Regions from separate parts of the Rhizobium sp. WSM409 genome, predicted to be linked through region 4. Evidence: predicted binding sites of a transcription regulator. Region 4 holds the regulator's gene; each other region holds the start of a gene.
The links. The regulator LexA, encoded in region 4, represses DNA repair genes until DNA is damaged. The targets are predictions, from matches to a motif close to TGTTCNNNNTGTGTTCNG.

Region 1 (3,209 bases), 1.1 Mb from region 4:
TGATGATGCCGTCCATCTCGATGACCACCTGGCCGAGGCGCTCGCTGACCGGGATGATGATCTGCGCGTCGCCGGGACGCTGCTTCTCGGCGGCATCCACCAACTGCTCGTAGGACTTGATGCGCGCCTTGGACTTGGCCTGGCGGGCCTTCGGGCTGGAAGCGATCCATTCCTGTTCGCGGCTGATCGCCTTCTGGCGCGATGCGTCTTCGCGGCTTTCCTGCAGCATCCGCTTGGCTTTCGCCTGCAGGTAGGCCGAGTAGTTGCCTTCGTAGGGAATGCCACGGCCGCGGTCGAGTTCGAGGATCCAGCCGGTGACGTTGTCCAGAAAGTAGCGATCGTGGGTAATCATCATCACGGCGCCCGGATAGTCGCGCAGATGTTTTTCGAGCCAGGCAATGGTTTCGGCGTCCAGGTGGTTGGTCGGTTCGTCGAGCAGCAGCAGATCCGGCTGCGAAAGCAGCAGGCGGCAGAGCGCGACACGGCGTCGCTCACCACCGGAAAGGCTGGTGACATCGGCGTCACGCGGCGGGCAGCGCAGGGCTTCCATCGCCATTTCGACCTGGCTTTCCAGATCCCAGAGGTTCTGGCTGTCGATGACGTCCTGAAGCTTGGCGCCCTCTTCCGCCGTCTCATCGGAATAGTTCATCATCAATTCGTTGTAGCGATCGAGGACAGCCGTCTTCGAGGCAACGCCTTCCATGACGTTCTCGAACACCGTCTTGTTTGCATCGAGGTGCGGCTCCTGCTCGAGGTAGCCGACCGTCGCACCTTCGGCGAGCCAGGCTTCGCCGGTATATTCCTTGTCCTGACCTGCGATGATGCGCAGCACGGTGGATTTACCCGCACCGTTCGGACCAAGGATACCGATCTTGGCATCCGGGTAGAACGAAAGGTGGATATTCTCCAGGATCTTCTTGTTGCCATAGGCCTTGTTGAGGCCGGACATATGATAGATGAACTGACGTGCCATGCTGCGCTGCTCCGGGCGGGAAACTTCGATTGTGCCGCTATGTAGGCGAAACAGCGCCTGCGGGCAACGCCAAACCCGGTTTACTCAGGATTTCCGCTCAAAAGCCCGCAGCGTCGACGACGCCCTCGTCACAGCCGAACGAGGTTTTTCCAGCGCCCTGGATCAGATCGGCAAGCCCGGCACTTTTCGCCGATGCCGCCCCGGCTGCTTCCGAAAGCCCGATCGTCAGCCCGCTGATCATCCTGATATTGCCGGCCCGCCGGCAGCTCATCTTGACACGATCGCCGGCACCCGGCCCGAAGCTCTTGTCGAACGCCGCTTTGATCGCTTCGGCCTTGACCGGCTTGCCGATATTGGCAGCGAAGAGATCGCGCACGGCCGACGCGTTGAGTGCGCCCACGAGGTGCATGCCGACGCCGAAATAGTCGTCGGCGCTCATCTTCGTGCAGGTGCCATGCTTCACCCATTCATGCCGTTCCAGGCCGGACTGCGTGCCGGGCATCGCCTTTGCGAGCGCCGCCTGCGTCTCCGCCGCAAGCGTGACCTCCGGCAGCTTGTTCCAGTCGCCATCCTTGTCGGCGGCCTTCTGCTCGGCGCTCACGCCGCAATAATCCTGCCGCATCGGCCAAAGTCCGTGCAACGAAAAGTTCGTGGCATCATGGCGCTCCGTGGCCTGTGTAGCGCATTCAGGCTTCTTCTGGTTTGTCTGGCAAAAAGCCGGCTGCCAGCTTGCCGCCAGAATGAAGCGGGTGCGCCCGCCGGCCTCCTGCGCCACGCCGGCGCCGGCAACAACCATCGACACGGCAAACGTCAAGGTACGCAACTGCATGCTGCTCATTTCAATCCCCAAAAAAGAACAATACAGGAACAAATAAGCATCAAAATTAAAAGGCCGCAACCCTGAATCGCAACAAGGCCGAAAATTGTTATCAGATAATCAAATGCCCATGTTGCAATTACCCGGCGATCTGGTCTGTTGTCGCCGGGAGGACCACATGTTTTCTGAAACGCAAAGGCTCGCCGTATCAGGGGCGTCGCTGGCCTATCACCATGCCGAGGCCATCACCCTTCCACGCGGTATCCTGCTGATATCCCATGGCTTGGCCGAACATTCGAAACGATACCGCGTCTTTGCCGAGACGATGGCGGCACGCGGTTATCATGTCTATGCCCATGATCATCGAGGGCACGGCGAGACGACGGCACCCGACGCGCCGATCGGCCGTTTTGCCCGGCGCGGTGGGGTCGAAAGGGTGATCGGCGACGTCATCGCCATGCGCGGCCATGCGGCCTCCCACCATCCCGGCCTGCCGGTGATCCTCTTCGGCCATTCGATGGGCGGCCTCATCGCCCTCAATGCAGCCGTCACGGCTGCGGCCGACTTCGATGCTGTCGCCGTCTGGAATTCGAATTTCGCCATCGGCCTTGCCGGCCGCGCCGCCCAGGCGATCCTGCTTGCCGAGCGCATGCTGAAGGGTTCCGACGTGCCGAGTGGCCTGCTGCCGAAGCTCACCTTCGGCACCTGGGGCAAATCCATTCCCGGCCGCCGCACCGAGTTCGATTGGCTGTCGCATCGTCCTGATGAAGTCGACAAGTATGTCGACGATCCACTCTGCGGCTTCGACGCCTCAGTCTCTCTCTGGCTCGATCTCTTCGAGCTGACCTTCCGCGCGCCGCAGAAAATCCATCTCGACCGGCTGGCGCGGGATATGCCGATCCATCTGGTCGGCGGCGGAGAGGACCCGGCGACGGAGCGTGGAAAAGCCGTGCTCTGGCTGTCAAACCATTTGAAAGGCCAGGGCTTCTCCCGTATCAGCACTGAGATATATCAGGACATGCGGCACGAGACGCTGAATGAGATCGGCGCGGATGCGGCGATCGCAGCCTTCGCCGATTGGTGCGACGGGGCCGTCGCAAAGTCCTGAGCGACCAATATCCTGAGTACAGGGATTTTCATCATGAGCAGCACTTCCGCCCGCCCCGTTTCGTCCGCCTCCGACGTGACGACGGGGCTTGTGCTGATGGTTCTTTCGGTGATGGTCTCGCCGCTCATCGATATCTTCGCCAAGCTTGCGATCACGACTGTTCCATCCGGGGAGATCACCGCCGGTCGCTTCGTCGTACAGGCGCTCTGCATGCTGCCGATCGTCGTATGGCGGCGCAGCTTCGCTGAATTCTCCTGGCGCCAGAGCCTGTTCCATGCCATCCGCGGCGCGATCATCACCGTCTCGATGAT
Region 2 (3,209 bases), 380 kb from region 4:
GTTCCAGAATTCCAGGAACCGGTCGCCATCTTCCTCCGGGGAGCCCGGAGGACCGCCCCAAACATTCTCACCCTGATCGATGAAGATTTCCGAGCACGGGCCGCAGGGGCCGGTATCGCCCATCTGCCAGAAATTGTCGGAGGTTGGAATGCGGATGATCTTATCGTCGGAAAAGCCAGCGATCTTCTTCCACAGCGTCGCAGCTTCTTCGTCCTCGGAATAGACGGTCACCAGCAGGCGGTTCTTCGGAAGGTCGAAGCCCTCGGTGACGAGCTTCCAGGCAAGCTCGATCGCATTCTCCTTGAAATAGTCGCCGAAGGAGAAGTTGCCGAGCATCTCGAAGAAGGTCAGGTGGCGTGCAGTATAGCCGACATTGTCGAGATCGTTGTGCTTGCCGCCGGCTCGCACGCATTTCTGCGAAGTCGTCGCCGTCGAATAGGGACGCTTTTCGAGGCCGGTGAAGACGTTCTTGAACTGCACCATGCCGGCATTGGTGAACATCAGCGTCGGGTCGTTGCGCGGCACGAGCGGGCTCGACGGAACGATCTCATGGCCGTTCTTCTTGAAATAGTCGAGGAAGGTCGACCGGATATCGTTCACGCCGCTCATGCTATGCCCTTCAATGCTGCCGGAGGCAGGTAAATACAAATCCATCGGCTTTTAACGTTCGCCCCCGCCACTGTCCAGCAGACAAACAAAACCGACCGCATTCTCATCAGGAATGCGGCCGGTTGGAACTGTCCGATGAGTTTAAGCGCGAAAATTACATTTCCGCGGAGGCATCGCCATCGCCGTCATCGGGCTCCGGTCCGCCATTCTGCAGGAAGCGGTCGGCGATCAGGCCGGCATTCTGGCGCAGCGACAGTTCGATCTCGCGGGCGAGGTCCGGATTATCGCGCAGGAAGGTCTTGGCGTTTTCGCGGCCCTGGCCGAGGCGCTGGCTGTTATAGGAGAACCAGGCGCCCGACTTTTCGACGATACCGGCCTTGACGCCGAGATCGACCAGTTCGCCGGTCTTGGAAACACCCTCACCATACATGATGTCGAACTCGACCTGCTTGAAGGGCGGCGCCATCTTGTTCTTGACGACCTTGACGCGGGTCTGGTTGCCGATCACCTCTTCGCGCTCCTTGACCGCGCCGATGCGGCGGATGTCGAGGCGCACGGAGGCGTAGAATTTCAGCGCATTGCCGCCCGTCGTCGTTTCCGGCGAGCCGAACATGACGCCGATCTTCATGCGGATCTGGTTGATGAAGATCACCATGGTGTTCGACTTCGAGATCGAAGCGGTGAGCTTGCGCAGCGCCTGGCTCATCAGTCGTGCCTGCAGGCCGGGAAGGCTGTCGCCCATCTCGCCTTCGATTTCGGCACGCGGCGTCAGGGCAGCGACCGAGTCAACGACCAGAACGTCGACGGCGCCGGAGCGCACCAGCGTATCGGTGATTTCGAGCGCCTGCTCGCCGGTATCGGGCTGCGAGATCAAAAGGTTCTGCAGGTCGACGCCAAGCTTGCGGGCATAGACGGGATCGAGCGCATGTTCGGCATCGACGAAGGCGCAGATGCCACCCTTCTTCTGCGCTTCGGCAATCGTCTGCAATGCAAGCGTCGTCTTGCCGGAGCTCTCCGGCCCGTAGATTTCGACGATGCGGCCCCTCGGCAGGCCACCAACGCCGAGTGCAATATCGAGGCCAAGCGAGCCGGTCGAGATCGTCTCGATCTCGACAACATTCTCGTTGGAGCCGAGTTTCATGATCGAGCCCTTGCCGAACGACCGCTCTATCTGTGAGAGTGCCGCTTCAAGCGCCTTGCTTTTGTCCACCGATTTGTCCTCTACCAGCCGCAATGAATTCTGAGACATCCGATCCACCTTTAGGTTATTGAAGCCGCTCTAGCAATGTCGAGTTTGTACCCTATTTGTTCCATTTTCGCAATAGGCGATCAAATAATTGAAAGAAAAAGGTAAAACGACCCGTGTTCTGTATTTGTTTTATCGATGGAAAGCAACGACTTAGGTTTGAAGTGCTGGCACGAGCGGCGCAAGGCGCATCGCATCGATTCGCCTTTCGGGCATCGGGAGAGCGGCTCGGATGAAGAAAAAGATTCTTGTTCTCGGCGGCGCCCATATCGATCGGCGTGGCCGCATCTCCGGCGAGACGGCGCCTGGCGCCAGCAATCCCGGCACCTGGTTCGAGGAGCCGGGCGGCGGTGGCTTCAATGCGGCGCGCAACCTGGCAAGGCTCGGTTTTCAGGTGACGATGATCTCGCCGCGCGGCGGCGATCCGATGGGCGAGACGGTCGGAGAAGCTGCCGATTTTGCCGGCATCGACGACCGGCCCTTCGTCTTCCTCGACCGCAAGACGCCGAGCTATACGGCAATCATCGAGAAGGACGGCAATCTGGTGATCGCCCTTGCCGACATGGATCTTTACCGCTTCTTCGTGCCACGGCGTCTCTCCATCCGCTGGGTGCGGGAGGCCTTCGCCGCCCATGACTTCATCCTTTTTGACGCCAACCTGCCGGAAGAGACGATCGCGGCGATCGTCGCGAAGGCGCACTCGCTAGGCAAGCCCATCGCGGCAATCGCCATCTCGCCGGCCAAGGTCGTCAGGCTGAAACCCTGCATCGGGGATATCGACTACCTGTTCCTGAATGAGGCAGAAGCTGCCGCCCTTGCCGGTGAGCGGCCGGAAGGGGCTGCAGGCTGGCCGCCGTTGCTGAACGAGATCGGCATCAGGAACGCCGTCGTCACCCGCGGCCGGCGCGAGCTCGTCGCGCTTTGCGACGGCCGCGCCGTGACGCTACAGCCGCCGATTGCCGACATCGTCGCCGATGTCACGGGTGCCGGCGATTCCCTTGCAGCCGGCACGCTCGCCGCATTGATATCAGGCCTGCCGCTCGAAGAAGCCGTCCGCCACGGCACTGCGGCCGCCATACTGACCGTGCAGTCGCGGCACGCCGTCAACGAAAATCTGACGCCCGATCTCCTGAATGAGGCGCTTGCCCTTGTCCCCAAGGTCAGAATTCTGCATTGAAGCGGCGAATTAAATAGTTGAGCATGATGTCGACCGAAAACCGCTCACCCTTTTCGGCATCATGCTCTGTCGATCACAGGACAAGACCATGACCAAGCCCATCTCCCCTCTTCTGCCGATCGCCTATTCGAAGGAAGTCGCCAGCGCCAAGCAGCGCGGCGCGCCGCTGGTGGCGCT
Region 3 (3,209 bases), 130 kb from region 4:
GTAGTGGAATTCGATCTTGTCGTTGGTTCCGTTGAGGATGACGTCTTTGGCCTCGTCGGTGAGATCGTTCCAGCGGGTGCCGAGCTTGAAGCCGTAATGTTTGCCGAGCGCTTCCAGCGTCTGATTGTAATAGGGCGAGGTCGACTTGGCCCAGGGCGCGATCGCCCCGTCGCGCAGCGTCCGCTCGGGCTCGGGCACGATCAGATCCGGATCGATCTTCTGCTGGGCGCCGAGGCCGTCACAGGTCGGGCAGGCGCCGAACGGGTTGTTGAAGGAGAACAGCCTGGGTTCGATCTCGGGAATGGTGAAGCCGGAGACCGGGCAAGCGAATTTTTCCGAAAACAGCACGCGCTCATGTGTCTCGTTCAGCGACTTGTTGGCCGAGCCGCCGGCCGACGTCTCTTCCAGCGGCAGCGGCTTGTCGGCGAATTCGGCGACCGCCAGCCCGTCGGCGAGTTTCAGGCAAGTCTCCAGACTGTCGGCCAGCCGCGCCGAGACATCCGAGCGCACGACGATGCGGTCGACCACCACGTCGATATCGTGCTTATATTTCTTGTCGAGCACCGGCGCTTCAGCGATCTCATAGAACTGGCCGTCGACCTTGACGCGCTGAAAACCCTTCTTCATCAGCTCGGCCAGCTCTTTTTTGTACTCGCCTTTGCGCCCGCGCACGAGTGGCGCAAGAATATAAAGACGGGTGCCCTCGCCGAAATCGAGAATGCGGTCGACCATCTGGCTGACGGTCTGGCTCTCGATCGGCAGGCCGGTCGCTGGCGAATAGGGAACGCCGACGCGGGCAAAGAGCAGGCGCATGTAGTCGTAGATCTCGGTGACGGTGCCGACCGTCGAGCGCGGATTGCGCGAGGTGGTCTTCTGCTCGATCGAGATCGCCGGCGACAGGCCGTCGATCTGGTCGACGTCGGGCTTCTGCATCATTTCGAGGAACTGCCGGGCATAGGCCGACAGGCTCTCGACATAACGCCGCTGGCCCTCGGCATAGATCGTGTCGAACGCAAGCGAGGACTTGCCGGAACCCGAAAGCCCGGTCATGACGATCAGCTTGTTACGCGGCAGATCGAGATCGATGCTCTTCAGATTATGCTCGCGCGCGCCGCGGATGGAGATCGTCTTCAGTTCGCTCATCGTCTCTGCTTTGGTTTTCTGGATAACAGCCCTTATTTAGTGATGCCGACGGGCGAGTCGAGGCTGAATATCCGCAAGGGCTCAAGGTTTTCGATTCTGTTGACAGGATCATACGGATAAACTAGAACAAATAAAGAACAAAATTCCTGATGAGTGCATGCGGCTTTCTGATGGGATAAAGATGTGGATTAAATGCCGCCCATGCGCATCGGCGGTCCGTGATGGTTTAAGGTGCGCCGATCGATTAAACGCCGCCGGGCAGGGCGGCAGGCAGGGTGAGAAGTATGGCTGGTAGTGTGAATAAGGTAATTCTGATTGGAAACGTCGGTGCGGACCCCGAAATCCGCCGCACTCAGGATGGCCGGCCGATCGCCAATCTTCGTATCGCGACCTCGGAGACGTGGCGCGATCGCAATTCCGGCGAGCGCCGTGAGAAGACCGAATGGCACACTGTCGTCGTCTTCAACGAGGGCCTCTGCAAGGTCGTCGAGCAATATGTGAAAAAGGGCGCCAAGCTCTATATCGAAGGCCAGCTGCAGACCCGCAAATGGCAGGACCAGCAGGGCCAGGATCGCTACAGCACGGAAGTGGTGCTGCAGGGTTTCGGTTCGACACTGACGATGCTCGACGGCCGCGGTGAAGGCGGCGGCGCGAGCGGCGGCCGTGGCAGTGGCGCCGGCGGCAACGATTATGGCGACGATTACGGCGCCCCGGCTCCCGCTTCATCGCCGAGCCGCGGCGGTGGCGGCGGCGGCAACTTCTCGCGGGATCTCGACGACGATATCCCGTTCTGATCGATAGCCTTTCCTGGCTTGGTGAGAGACGTGAGAGAGCATGATGCCTTGGATGGCGTCATGCTCTTTTTCTTTGATTTCGCGGCAGATGATTTAGACCACATCGGCCGGAATTTGGGGAATTCTGAATGAGCTGCCACATCTTTAATAGAGCTTCCGGTACGCGCCTCCGACTTTGGTTGGACGAGTCACCGCCGTCGATGGATTCAACTCGATGCCGTCTGTGGGAGAGTAAAGTTTTCGCCAGCGGAGAAGGCACTCCTCATCGGACGAACGTGGCTGCGGAAATAGCTCGGCCGGTTGGAGGCATGACTGTACATGGTCTGCTGTCAGTTACCCTGGATAAGTCCACTAAAACGCAAGGTCTGCAGGTGAATGTCCCGATTGAACGTACCAAGGGAGAGAGGTGGTCCCTATCACTTGCTCCAAGTCACCACAAAGTGCTTACCGGATTTGCCGCGGAATACATGCCGGGCCTGTTCAAGGGGATAGAGGATCTTGGTGAGGCTGCATTACCTAGTTTTGGAATTCTCTCCTTTGATCGAATGGCACATTCGGACATAGGTTCGTCGATAGATATTTTTCGCGAGTTGACGAGAGCTATCGTGCGCGCTTTGACTATGGAGCAGGTTCCTGAAACGCCGAATGAGGCGTTCGCACTTCTCGCAGTTTAGATTGAAAGGCGCTCAAGGTTTTTCAGTGCGGCGTCGCGCTGATGAGATTGAACGCCGACTTTGCCCCGTCGACGACGAATTGTGCGGCAAGCGCGGCGAGGATGACGCCGAGGAGTCGCGTCAGGATCGCCCGGCCGGTGACGCCGAGAAAACGGTCCAGCCTTTCGGCGATGAGCAGCATGACGAAGGTCAGGAGCAGATTGGCGGCAATGACGCCGATCAGCTGCGCTTTCCCGATCGAGGTGGCGAGCGTGCCGGCAAGCAGGATCGTCGCCGAGATCGCGCCCGGGCCGGCGATCAGCGGCAAGGCGAGCGGGAAGACGGCGATATTCTCGATATGATCCTTGGTGATCGCCGCCTCGGTCGCCTTCTCCTTGCGCTCCTGCCGCCTCTCGAACACCATCTCGAATGCGATCCAGAACAGCAGCAGCCCGCCGGCGATGCGGAAGGCGCCGATCGAAATCCCGAGCACCCCGAGCACGCCCGCGCCGAAAAGCGCGAAGACGGCAAGGATGATGAAGGCGATGACCGAGCCGCGCAGCGCCACCTGCTTGCGCTCGGTTCGGCTCATGCCCGTCGTCAGGCCCAGAAAGATCGG
Region 4 (3,209 bases):
CTTTCATCATGATGGCCATCATGTTGATTGCCGTCTTCTTCGACCGGCCGTCGATCAGCCTGCGCAATGTCGCGCTTTCCGCCCTCGTCATCATCCTCATTTCACCGTCCGAGGTCTTAGGTCCGAGCTTCCAGATGTCCTTTGCCGCGACATTGGCGCTGGTCTCGGGTTATCAGTTGTGGAAGGACCGGCGCGTCCGCGAAAACGCCTTTCTGAAGCTACCTATCATCAGGCCCGTCGTTACGGTTGCCGGTTTCTTCGGCGGCGTCTTCCTGACTTCGCTGATCGGCGGTTTTTCCACCGCGCTGTTTTCGATCGAGCATTTTCATCGCCTGACCGCCTACGGCCTGCCGGCAAACCTCGCGACGATGCCGATCATCTCCTTCATCGTCATGCCGGCCGGCTTGCTGGCGATGCTGCTCATGCCTTTCGGTCTGGATGTTTTGCCCTGGAAGGTCGTCGGATTCGGCCTCGATCTGGTGATCGCGGTCGCAAAGACGGTGTCCGGCTGGGATGGCAATATCGACGTCGGCCGCTTGCCCGCCTGGTATTTCGCGGTCGCCGTGGCAGGCTTTCTGCTGCTGACGCTGCTCCGCACCCGGCTGCGCCATATCGGCACATCAATCATCGCGGTCGCAACGCTCATCCTGTTGCTTCTACCGGTTCCCCGGCCGCCGGATCTGGTGATTTCGGAGGATGGCAGTCTCGTCGCGGTGGTCGAAGCGGCAGCAATGGCTTCCAACCGTGAAAGACCACCGGATTTCATCTTCGACCAGTGGCAGAGAGCCCTGGTCCTGCCGAGACATGATCCGCCGAAGATGCTGGATGGTCCTGCTATCCCGCAGGTAGGAGAAGACCGCCGCGTCAAGCTTTCCCGCGATCAGCAGAACGAAGCGAGGACAGCGATGCGGGCGGCCGCAGCGGCCGGTGAAGCAAACCGCTTTTCCTGCGTCAAGAGGGCCTGGTGCGCATCAAGGCTTGGCAATGGTCGTGTGGTTGCTGTCATCGACAATGCCGCCTATCTCGGCCCGGCATGCGACGCGGCCGATATCATCGTGACGTCGGTCCGCCTGCGTTTCAACAGCTGCCGCTCAGGTGCGACGCTCTTCACCGGCGAGACGCTGCGCAGGACCGGATCCATCGAGTTGCGCTTCGCGGACGCCGGCCTGGAGGTGGCAACCGCATTTGACGCATTGTCGCGACCATGGATGCGCCATCGCGCCTTTGACTGGCGCAGCAACAGCTTTACCGAATCCGGCCTAACCGATGTCAGTGATAGCGGCGAATGAGGCCGACGAGTTTGCCCTGCACCTTAACACGGTCTGGTCCGAAAATCCGGGTCTCGTAAGCCGGGTTGGCCGCTTCCAGTGCGATCGAGGCGCCCTTGCGGCGGAAGCGCTTGAGTGTCGCTTCTTCGTCATCGACGAGTGCAACAACAATGTCGCCAGGACTTGCGGTGCTGCCATTGCGGATGATCACGGTGTCGCCGTCGAAGATGCCGGCGTCGATCATCGAATCGCCCTTGACCTCCAGGGCATAATGTTCACCGGAACCGAGCATGTCGGCCGGAACGGCGATGTCGTGGGTGTTGTTCTGGATCGCCGAGATCGGCACACCGGCGGCGATTCTGCCCATGACCGGCACGGAAACCGAGTTGCCGTTGTCGGCGACGGGTTTTGCGGGAGCAGGGGCGGCGACCGGCTGAGGTTTGCCCAGGCTGCCTTCGATGACGCTCGGCGAAAAGCCGCGCCGCGGCTGGATGCTGGGGCTGTAGGCCTCCGGAAGCTTGATGACCTCGAGCGCACGGGCGCGGTTCGGTAGGCGGCGAATGAAGCCTCTCTCCTCGAGCGCCGTAATCAGGCGATGAATCCCGGACTTCGAGGCGAGGTCCAGAGCATCCTTCATTTCGTCGAAAGATGGCGGAACGCCGGATTCCTTCATGCGCTCATGAATGAAAAGGAGAAGCTCCTGTTGTTTGCGCGTGAGCATCGACGTTGTGACCTCGTGATTGAAACAAATCCAGAACAGACACTATATGTTCCATATGTGTTCCGCAAGTAGCTAAATTTCCGTAAAACTTGGCGCCAACTCGTTGAGATTTTTATTTTCATTCGCCGGATTGGCACAGAAGTCTTGCGTTGAGGGAAGCGCTGTCGCACATCTCTTGCCGTGTCAGGGAGGGATATCATGAACGAGCACTCCGCCAAACCGCACCCGCTGGATCATGTCGTGCTGCCGGTCGTCAATATCGATCTGGCGCGCGAGAGGCTCGGCAAGCTCGGCTTCACCGTTGCCCCCGATGCGCGCCATCCCTTCGGAACGGAGAATGCCTGCGTCTTCTTTGCTGACAAGACCTATCTGGAGCCGCTCGGGATTGCGAGCGTCGAGGAGAGCGAGGCGTCGGCGCGCCAAGGCAATGTCTTCACCGCCCGCAATCAGGCTTTCCGCTTCCGCTGCGGCGCGGAGGGGCTTTCGGGGCTGGCTTTTGGCAGCAAGGATGCCGGCATCGATCATCAGAATTTCGTCGGTAACGGATCGAGCGCCGGCGAGATGCTGCAGTTCACCCGGCCGATGACGATGCCGGACGGTTCTGAGACGATTGCCGGCTTCAAGCTGGCTTTTGCCGGCGATCTGCGCGCGCCTGATCTCCTGCTATTTACCGTCGAGCGCGTCAATCCGCTGCCGGCCGACCGCGCCGTGCTGGAGACGCATGCCAATGGCGTCACCGGCATAGTCGAGATAGCGCTTTGCGCGCCTGATGCTGCCGCCTTCGCTGCCTTCGTCAGCCTCGCCGTGGTGCAATCGGCAGTCGAGAAAACCGGTTTCGGCGTCAATATCCCGGCGTCGAATGCCAAAATCAGCCTGATGACGGCGGAAGGGTTGGAGGCCTATTTCGACATCGTCGGCTCATCCGCAGATCGTGGCCTGCGCGGCCGGGCAATCCTCTTCGCTGTCGCCGATCTTGCCGTGACAGAAGCGCATTTGGCTGCTAACGGGGTGACATACGCGCGCAAGAACAATCGCATTCTGGTGAAGCCCGCGCCCGGGCAGGGCACGCTCTTCGCCTTCGAGGAAACACGATGAGCACTGATACGAATTCCGAAGTCAGGATCGGCGAAGGCCAAGGCCAGGTCAGCTTTTCCAATACCGGCCGCCTGTCGCTGATTGCCGGTCCCTGCCAGATGGAGAGCCGCGACCACGCCTTCATG

Region 1: AC25BC_RS14570 (ribonuclease T2 family protein) is a predicted target of LexA. The motif match lies at 1,826-1,843, and genes of this name have one in related genera.
Region 2: recA (recombinase RecA) is a predicted target of LexA. The motif match lies at 1,973-1,990, and genes of this name have one in related genera.
Region 3: uvrA (excinuclease ABC subunit UvrA) is a predicted target of LexA. The motif match lies at 1,266-1,283, and genes of this name have one in related genera.

What each region holds. Positions count from the first base shown of each region.
Region 1 covers NZ_CM172794.1:2,908,244-2,911,452, forward strand. The annotation lists gene ettA (energy-dependent translational throttle protein EttA) at 1-973, opposite strand, end outside; gene AC25BC_RS14570 (ribonuclease T2 family protein) at 1,071-1,811, opposite strand; gene AC25BC_RS14575 (alpha/beta fold hydrolase) at 1,969-2,898, shown strand; gene AC25BC_RS14580 (DMT family transporter) at 2,932-3,209, shown strand, end outside.
Region 2 covers NZ_CM172794.1:2,143,595-2,146,803, forward strand. The annotation lists gene alaS (alanine--tRNA ligase) at 1-609, opposite strand, end outside; gene recA (recombinase RecA) at 764-1,858, opposite strand; gene AC25BC_RS10820 (carbohydrate kinase family protein) at 2,088-3,032, shown strand; gene AC25BC_RS10825 (pseudouridine-5'-phosphate glycosidase) at 3,121-3,209, shown strand, end outside.
Region 3 covers NZ_CM172794.1:1,897,369-1,900,577, forward strand. The annotation lists gene uvrA (excinuclease ABC subunit UvrA) at 1-1,143, opposite strand, end outside; gene AC25BC_RS09620 (single-stranded DNA-binding protein) at 1,428-1,937, shown strand; gene AC25BC_RS09625 (hypothetical protein) at 2,246-2,611, shown strand; gene AC25BC_RS09630 (MarC family protein) at 2,634-3,209, opposite strand, start outside.
Region 4 covers NZ_CM172794.1:1,763,202-1,766,410, forward strand. The annotation lists gene AC25BC_RS08935 (ComEC/Rec2 family competence protein) at 1-1,289, shown strand, start outside; gene lexA (transcriptional repressor LexA) at 1,270-1,989, opposite strand; gene AC25BC_RS08945 (VOC family protein) at 2,188-3,084, shown strand; gene kdsA (3-deoxy-8-phosphooctulonate synthase) at 3,081-3,209, shown strand, end outside.